DNA from 3 places in the Symbiopectobacterium purcellii genome. Region 3 is predicted to be linked to each of the others. Evidence: predicted binding sites of a transcription regulator. Region 3 holds the regulator's gene; each other region holds the start of a gene.
What was found. The regulator sigma-54, encoded in region 3, starts transcription at its own class of promoters, with help from an activator protein. The targets are predictions, from matches to a motif close to GTTGGCACANNTTTCGCTNT.
Positions count from the first base shown of each region.

Region 1 (5,743 bases), 700 kb from region 3:
GAACGCGCAGTTCCAGATTTTGGTGGGTTGCGGCGATAATACGCACATCCACTTTCACCGCCGCGTAGCCACCGACGCGGTAGAACTGCCCGTCAGCCAACACGCGCAACAGCCGCGTTTGCACATCCAGCGGCATATCGCCGATTTCATCCAGAAACAGGGTGCCGCCGTCGGCCTGTTCAAAGCGTCCCTGGCGAATCTGGTTCGCGCCGGTAAACGCCCCTTTTTCATGACCAAACAGCTCTGATTCGATCAGATCCTTGGGGATGGCCGCCATATTCAAAGCGATAAACGGTGCTTTGGCGCGCGGACTGTGGCGATGCAGCGCATGTGCCACCAGCTCTTTACCGGTTCCCGATTCCCCGTTGATCAGCACGCTGATGGATGAACGGGAGAGCCGGCCAATAATGCGAAACACATCCTGCATGGCCGGTGCTTCACCAATGATATCGGTGGTGGGGCCATTGAGCGGTTGCGCGCGGACCGGTTGCTGCTGTTCCAGATAGTGACTGATCGCGCGCTCAACCAAAGCGACGGCTTCGTCGATATCGAACGGCTTGGGCAGATAATCAAACGCGCCCTGTTGGTAAGCGCTTACCGCCGCATCCAGATCGGAGTGCGCGGTCATAATGATCACCGGCAGCATCGGATGACGCTGTTTGATCTGTTGCAGTAGAGCCAGACCGTCCATGCCCGGCATGCGAATATCGGACAGCAGCACATCCGGCGTTTGGGTTGCCAGCGCGTGCAGCGCCTGATTTCCGTTATCAAAGGTGGCACAGGTTAACCCCGCCCCAGTGAGCGCGCGCTCCAGCACCCAACGGATGGAGCTATCGTCATCGACAATCCAGACTATCCCTCGTTGCATCGTGAACCTCACTGGCGAATGGGCAGGTAAACCGAGAATTCGGTATGGCCTGGCCAACTGTTAAATTCAATTTTTCCCGAATGCTGATCGATCAGGCTGCGTGCGATCGATAATCCCAGCCCAGTCCCCCCTTCACGACCGCTTACCATCGGGTAAAACAGCGTGTCTTGCAGCTGAGCGGGGACGCCAGGACCATCGTCTTCGATATCAATACGCGCCGCCAGGCGATAGCGCACGCCGTGCAGCGTGAGTTGGAAGGCGGTACGCGTGCGCAGCGTAATGGTACCGCCTTCTTTACCCAGCGCCTGGAGCGCATTGCGGGTAATGTTCAGCAGCACTTGTTCAATCTGGTCTGGGTCGTGGGTCAGCTCAGGCAGGCTGGGATCGTAATCTTTCACCAGCGTCACGTTGTCAGGTTTTTCCAACGAGACCAACTTGCAGACGCGCTCAACGACCTGATGAATACTTTGCGTTACGTGTAAACCCGGCTGCTGTGGCCCTAACAGCCTGTCCACCAGATTGCGCAGGCGATCGGCCTGCTCAATGATCACCTTGGTGTATTCTGTCAGCGCGGGGTCGGGCAGCGCTTTGGCCAGCAACTGTGCCGCGCCGCGCAATCCGCCGAGCGGATTCTTGATTTCATGCGCCAGACCGCGCACCAAATCACGCGCTGCCTGCTGCTGGGAATGCTGTAATTGTTCCTGGCTGAGGCGGCGCTGGTTGTCCATCGGCGCCATCTCCAACAGGATAAAACTGTGTTGAATGCGTTGTGCGGTGAGCGACATGATGTGTGCTCTGCCATCGACAACGATAGTCACTTCGTTATCCGTAAATCCTTGACCCGCGTTGAGGCTTTCGCGCATCAGCTCAATATTTAGCGAAAAATAGCTGAGCAGATCCGGCAACGGTGTTCCCGCCAATTTGCGTGAACTTTGCGCCAGCAACTGCTGGGCTGCCGGATTGGAATAGTGGATTGCCAGGTCGTTATCCAGCAATAAAATACTATTGATCAAAGAATTGAGGATCTGCCCAGCATCGGGCAGCGTGCCTGTTGCCATAACGCAGACTCCTGCACCCTCGCGGTGCATTGTAGTGTAGATGATGGATGTTACGTCGCAACGGCCAATATTGATGATAAAGAAATAAGGCCGATGGTGAAAAAAGCCCATCCGAAGATGGGCTGAAAAGTTTCCACGGCAACAAAAACAAACTTCTTATAATTCTGTTGATGCTCGGTCATGGCAGGGTTCAGCACGCCCACCACGCCGAGGTAAATCCTGGGTACGCAGTCGTTGATTAAACGCTGTAGTACAGTTCGAACTCAACCGGGTGCGGCGTCATGCGAACGCGATCGTTCTCTTCACGGCGCAGACCGATGTAAGCATCGATAGCGTCGTCAGTGAACACGCCGCCTGCCGTCAGGAATGCACGGTCAGCGTCCAGCGCGTTCAGTGCTTCTTCCAGAGAGCCTGCAACCTGCGGGATTTCATTCGCTTCTTCCGGCGGCAGATCGTACAGGTTTTTGTCCATGGCATCGCCAGGGTGGATCTTGTTCTTGATACCATCCAGACCGGCCATCAACAGTGCGGCGAAGCACAGGTACGGGTTAGCCGCCGGGTCCGGGAAGCGCACTTCGATACGTGCTGCTTTCGGGCTGGAGACGAACGGGATACGGATCGAAGCAGAACGGTTACGTGCGGAGTAAGCCAGCATTACCGGAGCTTCATAACCCGGGACCAGACGCTTGTAAGAGTTGGTGGTCGGGTTGGACAGGGCGTTGATCGCTTTAGCGTGCTTGATGACACCGCCGATGTAGAACAGCGCTTCTTCAGACAGGCCTGCGTATTTGTCGCCGGAGAATTTGTTGGTGCCGCCTTTGGACAAGGACATGTGGCAGTGCATGCCAGAACCGTTGTCACCGAACATTGGTTTCGGCATAAAGGTGGCGGTTTTGCCGTAAGCGTGCGCTACGTTGTGAACAACGTATTTGTAGATCTGAATTTCGTCCGCTTTTTTGGTCATGGTGTTGAAGCGGGTGGCCACTTCGTTCTGACCCGCTGTTGCCACTTCGTGGTGGTGAGCTTCAACAACCAGGCCCATTTGTTCCATTACCTGGCACATCTGAGAACGGATGTCTTGTGCGGAGTCAACCGGCGGAACCGGGAAGTAACCGCCTTTCACTGCCGGACGGTGGCCTTTGTTGCCGCCTTCGTATTTGGTGCCGGAGTTCCACGCGCCTTCGATATCATCGATAGCAACGTGAGAGCCGGAGATGCTGCTGCCGAAACGAATGTCGTCAAACAGGAAGAATTCAGGTTCTGGTCCAAACAGAACGGTATCCGCGATACCGGTGGAACGCAGGTACTCTTCAGCGCGTTTCGCGATGGAACGCGGGTCGCGATCGTAACCTTGCATGGTGTTTGGTTCCAGAATGTCACAACGAATGATCAGCGTCGTGTCTTCATAGAACGGGTCCAGTACTGCGGTGCTTGCGTCAGGCATCAGCACCATGTCGGATTCGTTGATACCTTTCCAGCCACCAATAGAGGAGCCGTCGAACATTTTGCCTTCTTCGAAGAAGTCAGCGCTAACCTGGTGAGCTGGAATGGTGACGTGCTGCTCTTTACCCTTGGTATCGGTAAAGCGTAAGTCGACGAATTTTACTTCGTGCTCGTTCAGCATCGTCAAAACATGTTCTGCGGACATACTTGGATCTCCCGATTTGTCATTTATCGTCGTGGAACGAATATCGTTATGGAATGATGTTTGTTACCGTAATAAGGTTTAAGCTAAAATCATGCCAACTCTACGCGTGGGGTTGGGAGGCGTTGTTTTCAGGCTTTCGTTGAAGGCAGTGCCTGCACCATTAGCGTTCGTTGCACTATTATGGTTCATAATCACCAAAATAGTGCACTGTTTGTGTGCGTTTGTTTACTTTCTCTGCGCCGTTGCACCGTGAAAGGGATCACAAAGCAAGCACCCCTGGGTTGTTTATCGCTTAGGAGTGTGATCTTGTTTGGTCCCTCGCTTAATCCGTGTACAATAGCGCGCTATTTCTAAATGCCTGAGGCAAAGCTGTGATCGAGAATTTGCGTAACATTGCTATTATTGCGCACGTTGACCATGGGAAAACAACCCTGGTTGACAAGCTGCTACAACAATCTGGAACATTGGGTGAACGAAATGACGCCACTGAGCGCGTTATGGACTCCAACGATCTGGAAAAAGAACGCGGTATCACCATTCTGGCGAAAAACACCGCCATTAACTGGAGAGATTACCGTATCAATATCGTTGACACCCCAGGACACGCCGATTTCGGTGGTGAAGTGGAGCGTGTAATGTCCATGGTCGATTCAGTGCTGCTGCTGGTAGACGCAATGGACGGCCCGATGCCCCAGACTCGTTTCGTTACCCAAAAAGCTTTTGCCTATGGCCTGAAACCGATTGTGGTCATCAACAAAGTTGACCGTCCGGGCGCGCGCCCTGACTGGGTCGTCGATCAGGTGTTCGATCTGTTCGTCAACCTGGGTGCCACCGACGAACAACTGGATTTCCCTATCGTTTACGCGTCTGCGTTGATGGGTATCGCCGGTTTGGATCACGAAGACATGGCGGAAGACATGACGCCGCTGTTTGAAGCGATCGTCAAACACGTTGAAGCACCGAGCGTCGATCTGGACGGTCCGCTGCAAATGCAAATCTCCCAGCTGGACTACAACAGCTATGTGGGTGTTATCGGTATCGGCCGTATCAAACGTGGCCGTATCAAACCGAACCAGCAAGTGACGATTATCGATGCGGAAGGTAAACGCCGTAACGGTAAAGTGGGTCAGGTGTTGGGCCATTTGGGTTTGCAACGTATCGAAGCTGACGTGGCGGAAGCGGGCGACATCATCGCTATCACCGGTCTGGGTGAACTGAACATCTCTGACACCATCTGTGATACTGCTAACGTAGAAGCCCTGCCGCCGCTGTCCGTGGATGAGCCGACGGTAACCATGTCCTTCGGGGTGAACACCTCGCCGTTCTGCGGTAAAGAAGGCAAATTCGTGACCTCTCGTCAGATCCTGGATCGTCTGAAGAAAGAGCTGGTGCACAACGTGGCGTTGCGTGTTGAAGAAACCGAAGACCCGGATACCTTCCGTGTGTCTGGCCGTGGCGAATTGCACCTGTCCGTGCTGATCGAAAACATGCGTCGTGAAGGTTTTGAACTGGCCGTGTCTCGTCCGAAAGTTATCTTCCGTGACATCGACGGTCGTCGTCAGGAACCGTTCGAAACAGTGACGCTGGATATCGAAGATCAGCATCAGGGTTCCGTGATGGAAGCGCTGGGTCTGCGTAAAGGTGAACTGCGCGATATGAACCCGGACGGTAAAGGTCGTGTGCGTCTGGATTACATTATCCCAAGCCGTGGTTTGATTGGCTTCCGTACGGATTTCTTGACCATGACTTCCGGTACTGGCTTGCTGTACTCCACCTTTAGCCATTACGACGATGTGCGTCCGGGCGATATCGGCCAGCGTCAGAATGGCGTGCTGATCTCTAACGGTCAGGGTAAAGCAGTAGCCTATGCGCTGTTCAGCTTGCAGGAGCGCGGTAAGCTGTTCCTGGGACACGGTGCAGAAGTGTATGAAGGCCAGGTTATCGGTATTCACACCCGTTCCAATGACCTGACGGTCAACTGCCTGACGGGTAAAAAACTGACCAACATGCGTGCTTCTGGTACTGATGAAGCCACGGTGCTGGTGCCAGCGGTGAAAATGTCGCTGGAGCAAGCGTTGGAATTTATCGATGACGATGAATTGGTTGAAGTGACTCCGCAGTCTATCCGTCTGCGTAAACGTCACCTGACCGAAAACGATCGCCGTCGCG
Region 1 covers NZ_CP081864.1:4,520,099-4,525,841, reverse strand. The annotation lists gene glnG (nitrogen regulation protein NR(I)) at 1-868, opposite strand, end outside; gene glnL (nitrogen regulation protein NR(II)) at 877-1,926, opposite strand; gene K6K13_RS20995 (hypothetical protein) at 1,977-2,132, opposite strand; gene glnA (glutamate--ammonia ligase) at 2,165-3,574, opposite strand; gene typA (ribosome-dependent GTPase TypA) at 3,946-5,743, shown strand, end outside.
Region 1: the regulator sigma-54 is predicted to act here: its motif matches at 3,654-3,673, upstream of glnA (glutamate--ammonia ligase).

Region 2 (5,743 bases), 920 kb from region 3:
CAAGCCCATCTTTTTTATGACCGCCTCTTTTCAACGCCAAGAGAGCGGCTTTGAACATCAAAACACCATGCCGGAAGTCCCTGGGCCAGAATCCTTGCCTTCAGAACAAGAGATTGCGCAGAGCATGGTGCATTTACTGCCTGAACAGTTTCGTGACAAATTTCTGCAACAGCGTGCCATCGAAATGCGTCCGGTAAAATTTCATAACCCCCTCAAAGGCCACGTGGATGAGCCCATCCGTCATGTATGGTGCAGAGCCAACGGCGTCATGCCCGATGACGAGCGAATTCATAAATACCTGCTGGGTTACACATCGGACTGCAATTTCCTGCTCACCGCATTGCAACCACACGGCGTAGGTTTTCTTGAGCCAGGAATGCAAGTCGCCACCATCGACCACTCTATGTGGTTCCACCGCCCTTTCCGCCTCGACGACTGGCTGCTCTATACCGTGGAGAGTACATCGGCTTCAGGTGCCCGTGGCTTTGTTCGTGGCCAGTTCTACACTCAGGACGGGACGCTGGTAGCTTCCACGGTACAAGAAGGGGTCATGCGGCGGCATGATGCGCCTTAACACAGAAAGCACGTTCCCTTATTCTTAAGCAAAAAAAAACGCGGGCCTTGGCCCGCGTTTTTTATATCGTGCAGAAATTACTGGTTGTAAGCATTTTCGCCATGGCTGTTAACATCCAGGCCTTCACGCTCTTGTTCTTCCGGCATACGCAGGCCAACGGCCAGGTCTGCGACTTTGAATGCGATGAAGGCAGCAACACCGGACCAGATGAAGGCGACGATCACGCTGAACAGCTGTACCCAGACCTGATGCGCCATGGTAACGCCTTCCGCGTACCCCGTGCCGCCCAGAGAAGCCGAGGTAAATACCCCCGTCAGGATACAACCAACGATACCGCACACGCCATGCACACCGAACACGTCACACGGGTCATCCACGCGCAGCCATCTTTTCAGTACCGTTACGCCCCACAGGCCAGCGAAACCACCGACCAGACCAATGATCAGCGCCCCCCCCACACCCACGGTTCCCGCGGCTGGCGTGATAGCAACCAAGCCTGCGATACAACCGGAACAGGCACCCAGCAGAGAAGGCTTACCACGCGCCATCCACTCACCGATAACCCATGCCAGAATCGCACCCGCGGTCGCGACTACGGTGTTCAGGAATGCCAGACCAGCAATTTCGTTCGCAGCAGCGGCAGAGCCTGCGTTGAAGCCGAACCAGCCGATATAGAGGATAGCCGTGCCGGTAAACACCATCGGCAGGTTGTGCGGTTTGAAGGCTTCTTTGCCGAAACCGGCACGTTTGCCCAGCAGATAAGCACCGGTCAACCCCGCAACCGCGGCATTGATGTGCACCACAGTACCGCCTGCGAAGTCCAGCGCGCCATCAGCCGCCAGGAAACCGCCGCCCCACACCATGTGCGTCAACGGCAGATAAGAGAACGTCAGCCAGATAGCAGCAAAAATCAGTACCGCAGAGAAACGGATACGTTCAGCAATCGCACCAACCACCAGCGCGACAGTAATGCACGCGAAGGAAGCCTGGAAAGCGACGTGAATCAGTTGATAAATCGTGCCAGATTGTGATTTCAGCTCAATGCCTTTGAACATGAACATATCCAGGCCGCCAAAGAAGGCATTACCGGTGGCAAAGGCCATGCTGTAACCGTAGATAACCCACAGCACACACACCATGGCAAACGTTACGGTAACCTGCGTCAGCATGGAGAGCACGTTTTTAGAGCGAATCAGGCCGCCGTAAAACAGCGCAATGCCGGGCAGCGTCATGAACAGTACCAGCGCGGTACAAATCATCATAAAAGCGTTATCCGCTTTGTCGATTGCCGGTGTATCAGCGGCCATTGCCAGCGACGGAAGTAACGCTGCGGCGGCAAGGCCTAATAATGAAGAGACACGTATTTTCATTTTCATCCATCCCAATTTTTCGTCAGCCAGGCATTACAGTGCGGCGTCGTCAGTTTCGCCCGTACGAATACGGATAACGCGTTGCAGTTCAGCAACAAAAATCTTACCGTCGCCAATTTTACCGGTGTAAGCCGCTTTACTAATCACATCAACGACTTCATCAACCTGATCGTCAGCGATGGCAATATCAATTTTCACTTTCGGCAAAAAGTTAACGCTATATTCAGCACCGCGATACAACTCCGCATGGCCTTTCTGGCGTCCAAATCCCTTCACCTCAGTGACGGTGAGCCCCTGGATGCCGACAGAAGATAAGGCTTCACGCACATCTTCCAGCTTGAATGGTTTTATCACCACAGTAACCAGTTTCATTATCTTCCCCTTACCAATTAAGTTCAGACTTACGCCCGCCACCATTTCGAATAACCTTCACGACAGGGATAAAGCAAAGGCTGTGCCACAAATGAGTGGAACCGATAATTGCACAGGGAAATAACGTGGAACCTGCCTGGAGAAGTAAAAGGAAAGGATAAAGATGTGATGTTGCGCACGCGCAATGCACTCATTTGGTGCATTGCGCGTAATTGCGGTGCATGGCACAGAAAAATGAAAATCATCTGCCTGTTGATGGTGCGCGGGTAAAAACGATCGCAACAGGCAGCGTGCCTTTAGTCAGATGACGGAAACGGGTTCATCCTCGCTGGCAGCCAGTTCCTGCCCCGCCAGTTGCAGCTGATACATCTGGTAGTAACGCCCGCGACGTTGCAGTAATTGTTCATGCGTACCCTGCTCCACCGTTTCACCATGATGTAGCACCAGTATGTTGTCAGCCTCGACCACGGTGGAGAGACGGTGGGCAATCACCACCAGCGTGGTGTGACGGCGGATAACGCGCAATGCACGCTGAACCGCTTGTTCAGTACCGGAGTCAATGTTAGCTGTCGCCTCGTCGAGAATCAGTATTTTGGGTGGTTTCACCAGCACGCGGGCCAGAGAAAGCAGCTGTTTCTGCCCGACAGAAAGCGTATTGCCTTGCTCACCGATGGCGGTATGTATGCCCTCGGGCAGTGCCGTTGCCAACCCAGAGAGTTGCACAATCTCCAATACACGCCACACGTCATCTTCTGGAATATCACGCCCCAGCGTAACGTTGGCATAGAGTGAATCCGCCAACACCATGGGGTCTTGTTGCACCATTGCGACATTTTGTCGTAATACCTGATGGGATAGCGACGTCAGCGGACGGTCATCCAACCGAATCTCCCCCTCATCCGGCTGATAATACCCCATCAGCAAACTCGCTAACGTACTCTTGCCGCCGCCGGTGTGCCCCACCAGCGCCACAAAGCCGCGCGCTGGCACCTGTAGGTTGATATGGTTCAGGACACGCTGATTATCACGGTAAGCAAAAGAAACGTTATCCATCTCGATAGCACCCGCCGTTAACGGACGCGAGTCATCGCCGTAGGACTGCTGCACCGCATCCATCAGTTCAAAGATACGCTCACCGGCTACCACGGCCTGTTGCAACATGGACTGCTGGGTAGTCAGCGCAATCAGTGGCTCGTTGAGACGCCCCAGATAGCTGATAAAGGCATAGAGCACGCCAACGCCAACCGTTCCCACTGAACTGAAACCGAACTGAATCAACAGCCCACACAGTACCATGGCGGAAAACAGGCTCAATAGTGGACGCAGCAGCACGCCATCCAGTCGTAACGTCTGCATCCGCGCCTGGAAATGCGCACGGCTGCACGGCTTGAAGCACCCAGTTTGTCACCAAAACGCGACTGTTGGCGGAACTGCTGGATCACCGACATGCCCGAGATCGCTTCATTAAAGCCATCGTTAATGTCAGCCAGATAGCGGCGCAGTCGTCGCACAATCGGCGTACTGAAATGCTGGTAGACCGCCATCACAATCGCCACCGCTGGGAAGATCATCACGGCAATCAGCGCCATGCTGCGCAGCACGGTGGAAACGACGGTGACATACAGATCGCGCACTACCTCGGTATCGTTGGTTACGCGAGAAATGAGTTGTCCGACCGGTTGTGTATCAAAGGTACTTAATGGTTGACGCAACGCGGCATCCATCACATCAATGCGCAACTGCTGTACCACGCACACCGCAACGCGGTTGAACAACAGCGATTGCACGTAGTGCAATAGCGCTGCGGACAATTGCAGCAGGATATAAACCGCAGCCAAGCCCCCCGCCAGTGCCAGAGGAATATTGCCTTTTGCCACCAGATTATCGATGAAATAGCTTACTAATGCGGGTCCTGCCACCTCGGCCGCCGCTGCCACCCAGAGCATTAGCACGCCCAACATCAGGGATTTTCGCCAAGGGGAACTATACGCCAACAGCCGCTTTAATGTCGGCCATAACTGCTTTGCGTTAGCCAATTGTCATCTCTCCCTTGACCGGATCTTCATCCAGTGCCGCTTCCAACTGCTGATAGCGAAACATGTCTCGATACCATCCGGCTTGCGACGCTAGCGCGCCATGGCTGCCGCGCTGGGCCACGCTAGCCTGCTGTAAAACCAGAATTTCATCGGCCTCAGTGAGGGCCGAAAGACGGTGCGCGCTGATAATCAGGGTGCGTTTCTCCCCCCAACGCTTCAGGTTTTGCAAAATATGGTGTTCAGTACGCCCATCCACCGCCGACAGCGCATCATCCAGAACCAATATCTCTGCGTCCAGCAGCAGCGCACGCGCGATAGCAATACGCTGTTTTTGTCCACCGGAGAGCATCACGCCGCGCTCACCCACCTGCGTTTCATAGCCTTGTGGTAAGCGCGTAATGTCATCATGGACGCTGGCCAGACGCGCAGCATGTTGAATCTGCGCCAGCGTGGCACCTGGGTTCCCGAGTGCGATATTGTTCGCCACGGTGTCGGAGAACAAAAATGGCGTTTGCCCGACCACCGCGAAACGTTGGCGCAGGCTATCCAGATTCAGCGTTGCGAGCGGAAGACCATGAAAGCGAATCTCGCCGTCATCAAGATCGTAATGGCGCAGGATCAGGGCCAACAGCGTGCTTTTACCGGAACCGGTGGGGCCACACAGTCCCAACATGTTGCCCGGCGCGAGCGTGAACGCCACCCGGTCGAGCACCGGGCGCGGTTGCTGTGGATACGCAAAGGCGCGAACATCAACCTCCAAGTTACCACGACCCGATGGCAGTAGTGCCTCACCGTCTGCCACCACCGGTGCTTCATTCAACAGTTGGCGGATACGCCCGTAAGCTGCACTCCCGCGCTCCACGATATTGAACATCCACGCCAAGGCTAGCATCGGCCAAATCATCAGGCCCAGATACATCACGAAACTGGTCAGTTGCCCTAACGTCAACGTCCCCTGAATAATCATCCAACTGCCACCGCCAACGGCAAGCAGGTGTGAGAAACCGACGGCGATATATATCGTCGGATCGAAACGCGCATCAACCCGGGCCACGTGCATGTTTTTTTGACCCGCATCCTCAGCCACCGCCGCAAATCGGTTTGACTGATAATCTTCCAGCCCAAAGTCCTTGATCATGCGAATGCTGGTCAGGCTTTCTTGCGCCTGATCGTTCAGCGAAGAGAACGCCGCCTGCGCGCCCTTAAAGCGCTGATGCAACTGCGTACCATAGTGTTTGATCACTATCGCCATGATAGGCATCGGCAGCAGCGCCAATAGCGTAAGCTGCCAGCTGATTTGGGTACTCATCACCACCAATACCGCACATCCCATTACCAAGGAATCCACCAGCGTCAACACCCCTTCCACGGCGGCAAATACCACGCGATCG
Region 2 covers NZ_CP081864.1:1,193,820-1,199,562, reverse strand. The annotation lists gene tesB (acyl-CoA thioesterase II) at 1-574, shown strand, start outside; gene amtB (ammonium transporter AmtB) at 652-1,944, opposite strand; gene glnK (P-II family nitrogen regulator) at 1,978-2,316, opposite strand; partial or broken gene K6K13_RS05615 (SmdB family multidrug efflux ABC transporter permease/ATP-binding protein) at 2,617-4,352, opposite strand; gene K6K13_RS05610 (SmdA family multidrug ABC transporter permease/ATP-binding protein) at 4,345-5,743, opposite strand, start outside.
Region 2: the regulator sigma-54 is predicted to act here: its motif matches at 2,387-2,406, upstream of glnK (P-II family nitrogen regulator).

Region 3 (5,743 bases):
ACGCGATTACGGGGTCATGCTGGGAGCGAGCCTGCTGCTGACGCTGCTCTGTCTGCGCAAAAAACGCTCTATCGGGCAAGGTGCTGGCGCGCTGTTACTGTGTATGTTTATTGCTTACCTTGCGACGCTGTTTTTGCTGTATTAGCGGCGCACGACTCGTTTTCTTGGAAAACTCAAATAGTCAGGATTAACCGTTATGTCCAACGTTGAACAACAGCCCGATTTCGATTTCCAACAGGCGGGCCGACACGTGCTCGCTATCGAACGCGACGGGTTGGCCCATCTGGACCAGTATATCGATGACAACTTCACCCGCGCTTGTCGCACCATGTTCCATTGCCAGGGCAAAGTGGTAGTAATGGGAATGGGGAAATCCGGGCATATCGGCTGCAAGATGGCGGCAACCTTCGCCAGCACAGGCACTCCCTCGTTTTTTGTTCATCCCGGTGAGGCCAGCCACGGTGACCTCGGCATGATCACCGCGCAAGATATCGTGATCGCCATATCCAACTCGGGTGAGTCCAATGAAATTCTGGCGCTGATCCCGGTGCTCAAACGTCTGGGTGTGTTTCTGATTTGCATCACCAGCAACCCGGAAAGCACCATGGGTAAAGCGGCCGATATTCATCTCTGTGTCCATGTGCCGCAGGAAGCCTGCCCGTTGGGGCTAGCCCCCACCTCCAGCACCACGGCCACGCTGGTAATGGGCGATGCGCTTGCCGTCGCCTTGTTACAGGCGCGGGGTTTCACCGCCGAAGATTTTGCCCTTTCTCACCCCGGTGGCGCACTGGGCCGCAAACTTTTGCTGCGCGTTGCGGATATCATGCATACCGGAGACGAGATCCCCCACGTTACCCGAGACGCCTCGTTGCGTGATGCGCTGGTGGAGATCACCCGCAAGAGTTTCGGTATGACCGTAATTTGCACGCCGGACATGACGATCGAAGGCATCTTCACCGACGGTGACCTGCGCCGCATCTTTGATATGCAGATCAACCTCAATGATGCGCGTATCGCCGATCTGATGACCGCAGGCGGTATTCGGGTCACGCCCAATACCTTGGCGGTGGATGCGCTGAATCTGATGCAGTCGCGCCATATTACGTCGCTACTGGTGGCACAATCCGATCGACTGGTCGGTATCGTCCATATGCATGATATGCTGCGCGCTGGCGTGGTGTGACAGTTTACGGGATCGTCTTTCTGGCGATCCCTAGAGAAAGAAGGGTGACATCAAGGATATGTGTTTATGAATAACCCCCAAGCGCAAACCGCCACCTGCTACGGCCCCGTCGCGGATCGGGTATTGGAAAAGGCGCAAGCCATCAAATTGCTGATTTGCGATGTTGACGGCGTGCTCTCTGACGGCCTTATTTACATGGGCAATCAAGGGGAAGAACTGAAGGCGTTTAACGTGCGCGACGGTTATGGGATTCGCTGTCTGCTAACGTCCGGCATCGAGGTCGCCATCATTACCGGGCGCTCTGCGCCACTGGTGGAAGACCGCTGCCGCACGCTGGGTATCACCCATCTTTATCAGGGACAGTCAGATAAGGTTTTGGCCTTCCGTGAACTGTTAGATACACTGTCGCTTAACGCCAATCAGGTTGCCTATATTGGTGACGATTTGATTGACTGGCCGGTGATGGCGCAGGTAGGCCTTAGCGTCGCCGTGGCAGATGCCCACCCTCTGCTGCTGCCCAGGGCGGACTACGTGACCAACATTCCCGGCGGGCGCGGTGCGGTACGTGAACTGTGCGACCTTATCCTGCTGGCGCAGGGTAAGTTGGACGACGCCAAAGGGCTATCGGTATGACAATAGCGTCACGGCAAAGGGGCTATCGCCGCCCGTTTGTCAGGGCACGAATTTGCTACGACATGAGTTTGCGATGACCATGAGTACGTTTTTATTATGAATAAGACGAAGCGTTGGCTTACCGCGCTATTGGCGCTCATTGTGTTGATTCTGATTGGCTGGAACCTGACGGATCAGGACAGCGCGCCACAAACGGAAACCCAGGACAATGCGGTGCCGACCTACACCAGCGATGAAACCACCACGCGCGTATTTAACCCGCAAGGTGGCCTCAACTATCGACTCGTTGCGCAAAGAGTGGAGTATTTTAACGCGGAACAGCTTACCTGGTTTACCGCGCCTGTCGCTACGCTGTTCAACGAACAAGGTGTCGCAACCTGGTCGGTGCAAGCCGACCGCGCCAAGCTGACCAAAGATAAAATGTTGTTCTTATACGGGCATGTGGAAGTCAACAGTCTGACCAATGACTCACAATTACGGCAGATAAAAACCGATAATGCGCAAGTTAACCTGGTGACACAGGACATCGCCTCCGATGATGAGGTGACACTGTTTGGAGCCAGTTTCCTCTCGAATGGGATGAAAATGCGCGGTAATTTGCGTAACAAAACTGCCGAATTGATTGAAAAGGTAAAAACCTCTTATGAAATTCAACACCAATAACGTCTGGCGCCACGCGGCGATTGCCAGCGCCCTGTTAGCAGCAAGCCTGCCTGCCCTTGCTGTGACAGGAGACACCAGCCAGCCGATTCACATTGATTCCGCGCAGCAGTCATTGGACATGCAGGGCAATACCGTCACTTTCACCGGTAATGTCACGGTAAAACAAGGCACCATCGATGTGAAGGCCGAAAAAGTTGTGGTCACGCGCCCACAGGGATCGCAGGGCCAGGAAGTGATTGAAGCCTTTGGTAATCCGGTGACCTTCTACCAGATGCAAGATAACGGCAAGCCGGTGAAAGGCCGCGCCCAGAAAGTGCGCTATGAACTGGCGCAAGATAAGATCACGCTGACGGGTAATGCGTATCTGGAACAACTGGATAGCAACGTGAAGGGCGATCGCATCACCTATCTGGTGAAACAGCAGCAGATGGAGGCAGTGGGTGATAAAGGCGGGCGCGTCACCACCGTGCTGGTCCCCTCTCAGCTACAGGATAAGAACGGCAAGGCCGCCGCACCGTCGTCTCAAAAAGCCAAGCAGCAACCACAGGCAACTGAATAACCTATGGCAACATTAATCGCAGAAAACCTGGCGAAGGCCTACAAGGGCCGTCGCGTGGTCGAAAACGTAAGTTTAACGGTCAACTCCGGTGAAATTGTCGGGTTGCTCGGACCGAATGGTGCGGGAAAAACCACGACATTCTATATGGTTGTCGGCATTGTCCAGCGCGATTCCGGGCGGATCGTGATTGATGATGAAGAGATAAGCTTGTTGCCCTTGCACGAACGCGCACGCCGCGGCATCGGCTATTTGCCGCAGGAAGCCTCGATTTTTCGCCGTCTGAGCGTCTATGACAACCTGATGGCTGTCTTGCAGATTCGCAAAGACCTGACGCCGGAACAGCAGGACGATCGCGCCAATGAGTTAATGGAAGAATTCCATATTATTCATTTACGCGATAGTCTGGGACAATCCTTGTCCGGCGGCGAACGTCGTCGCGTAGAGATCGCTCGTGCACTGGCGGCCAATCCCAAATTTATTTTGCTGGATGAACCCTTTGCCGGTGTCGATCCGATCTCGGTGCTCGACATAAAAAAAATTATTGAGCACCTGCGCGACAGCGGCCTGGGCGTGCTGATCACCGATCACAACGTGCGTGAAACGTTGGATGTGTGCGAACGCGCCTATATCGTCAGTCAAGGGCAGCTGATTTCCCACGGTTCACCCAGCGAAATCCTGGAAGATGAGCAGGTGAAACGCGTCTATCTGGGCGAAGGCTTCCGACTTTGATACTGTAACGTTTGCAATGGGCGTTCCATTTAAGGGAAAGTGACACGAGTTATGAAGCAAGGTTTGCAACTCAGGCTAAGTCAACAACTGGCCATGACGCCACAACTTCAGCAGGCGATTCGTCTGCTTCAGTTGTCTACGCTTGAACTCCAGCAAGAGATCCAACAAGCGCTGGAAAGCAACCCGTTGCTTGAACAAACCGATAGCCACGATGAAATCGATACTCAGGAAACGAGTGACAGCGAATCGTTGGATACGCGCGAAGCCCTTGAGCAAAAAGATATGCCGGAAGAGCTGCCGCTGGACGCCACCTGGGATGAAATCTACTCCGCAGGCACGCCCTCAAGTACCGGCACCGATTACCGCGACGAAGAGCTGCCGGTCTATCAGGGTGAAACCACGCAAACCTTGCAGGATTACCTGATGTGGCAGGTGGAATTGACGCCGTTTTCTGACACCGATGCGGCTATCGCCACGTCGATTGTCGATGCGGTGGACACCACCGGTTATCTGACCGTTCCGCTGGAAGATATTCTCGAGAGCATCGGCGACGATGACGTGACGATTGAGGAAGTGGAAGCGGTGTTAAAACGCGTGCAACGTTTTGACCCGGTCGGCGTGGCAGCGCGTGATTTGCGCGATTGTCTGCAAATCCAGCTGTCTCAATTTGCCCCCGAAACCCCATGGCTGGCGGAAGCCAAGCTTATCGTCAATGAATACCTCGACCTTCTGGCCAACCATGATTTTCGTGCGCTGATCCGCGCAAGCCGAATCAAAGAGGATGCGTTGAAAGAGGCACTGGCGTTGATTCAGTCACTCGATCCGCGTCCGGGGCAATCGATCAATACCGGCGAGTCGGAGTATGTGATCCCCGACGTGCTGGTGCGCAAACATCAAGAGCGCTGGGTGGTGGAACTCAACACTGACAGCGTGCCGCGCCTGCAAGTTAACCAGCAGTATGCCGCACTCGGCCACAGCGCGCGTAACGACAGTGACAGCCAGTTTATCCGCAGCCACCTGCAAGAGGCGCGCTGGCTGATAAAGAGTCTGGAGAGTCGCAACGATACGTTGCTGAAGGTCACACGCTGCATTGTGGAACAACAGCAGGATTTCTTTGAGAAAGGTGAAGAGTTTATGAAACCCATGGTGCTGGCGGATATCGCTCAGGCTGTGGATATGCATGAATCGACCATCTCACGCGTCACAACCCAGAAATTTCTTCACAGCCCACGTGGCATTTTCGAACTAAAATATTTCTTCTCCAGCCATGTAAATACCGACAGCGGTGGTGAGGCATCATCCACGGCGATTCGGGCGCTGGTGAAAAAACTGATCGCGGCGGAAAACCCCGGCAAGCCCTTGAGCGACAGCAAGTTGACAACGCTGCTCTCCGATCAGGGAATCATTGTCGCGCGGCGTACCGTCGCAAAGTACCGAGAGTCTTTATCCATCCCGCCGTCAAACCAACGTAAGCAGTTGGTTTGATCTCTACAGAGAAGGAAGACGCTATGCAGCTGAATATCAACGGACACCACATCGAAATCACGCCCGCATTACGCGAGTTCGTTAACACAAAATTTGCCAAGCTGGAGCAATACTTTGATCGCATCAACCAGATCAACGTGGTGCTTAAGGTGGAGAAAGTGGAGCAAATTGCCGATGCTACTCTGTTCGTTAATGGCGGTGAACTGCATGCCACATCCGAATCTGAAGACATGTATGCCGCCATCGATCTGTTGATCAACAAACTGGCGCGTCAGTTAAATAAACACAAGGACAAACTCAAACAGCACTGATCGTCATCTCCGCCTCCGGGCGCAGGGAATACGCCTCTGGCACAGCGCCAGAGGCGTGCAGAGATGAGCGGGCCGTTAAGTGAACACACCATGAATAACGATCCCATTTTGCAACTCAGCGCGGTATTACGCCAAGAGTGCACCCGCAGCACCGTTCATTGCCAAAGCAAGAAACGGGCG
Region 3 covers NZ_CP081864.1:274,855-280,597, reverse strand. The annotation lists gene K6K13_RS01295 (calcium/sodium antiporter) at 1-145, shown strand, start outside; gene kdsD (arabinose-5-phosphate isomerase KdsD) at 197-1,183, shown strand; gene kdsC (3-deoxy-manno-octulosonate-8-phosphatase KdsC) at 1,250-1,816, shown strand; gene lptC (LPS export ABC transporter periplasmic protein LptC) at 1,913-2,479, shown strand; gene lptA (lipopolysaccharide ABC transporter substrate-binding protein LptA) at 2,460-3,038, shown strand; gene lptB (LPS export ABC transporter ATP-binding protein) at 3,042-3,767, shown strand; gene rpoN (RNA polymerase factor sigma-54) at 3,819-5,252, shown strand; gene hpf (ribosome hibernation promoting factor) at 5,276-5,563, shown strand; gene ptsN (PTS IIA-like nitrogen regulatory protein PtsN) at 5,654-5,743, shown strand, end outside.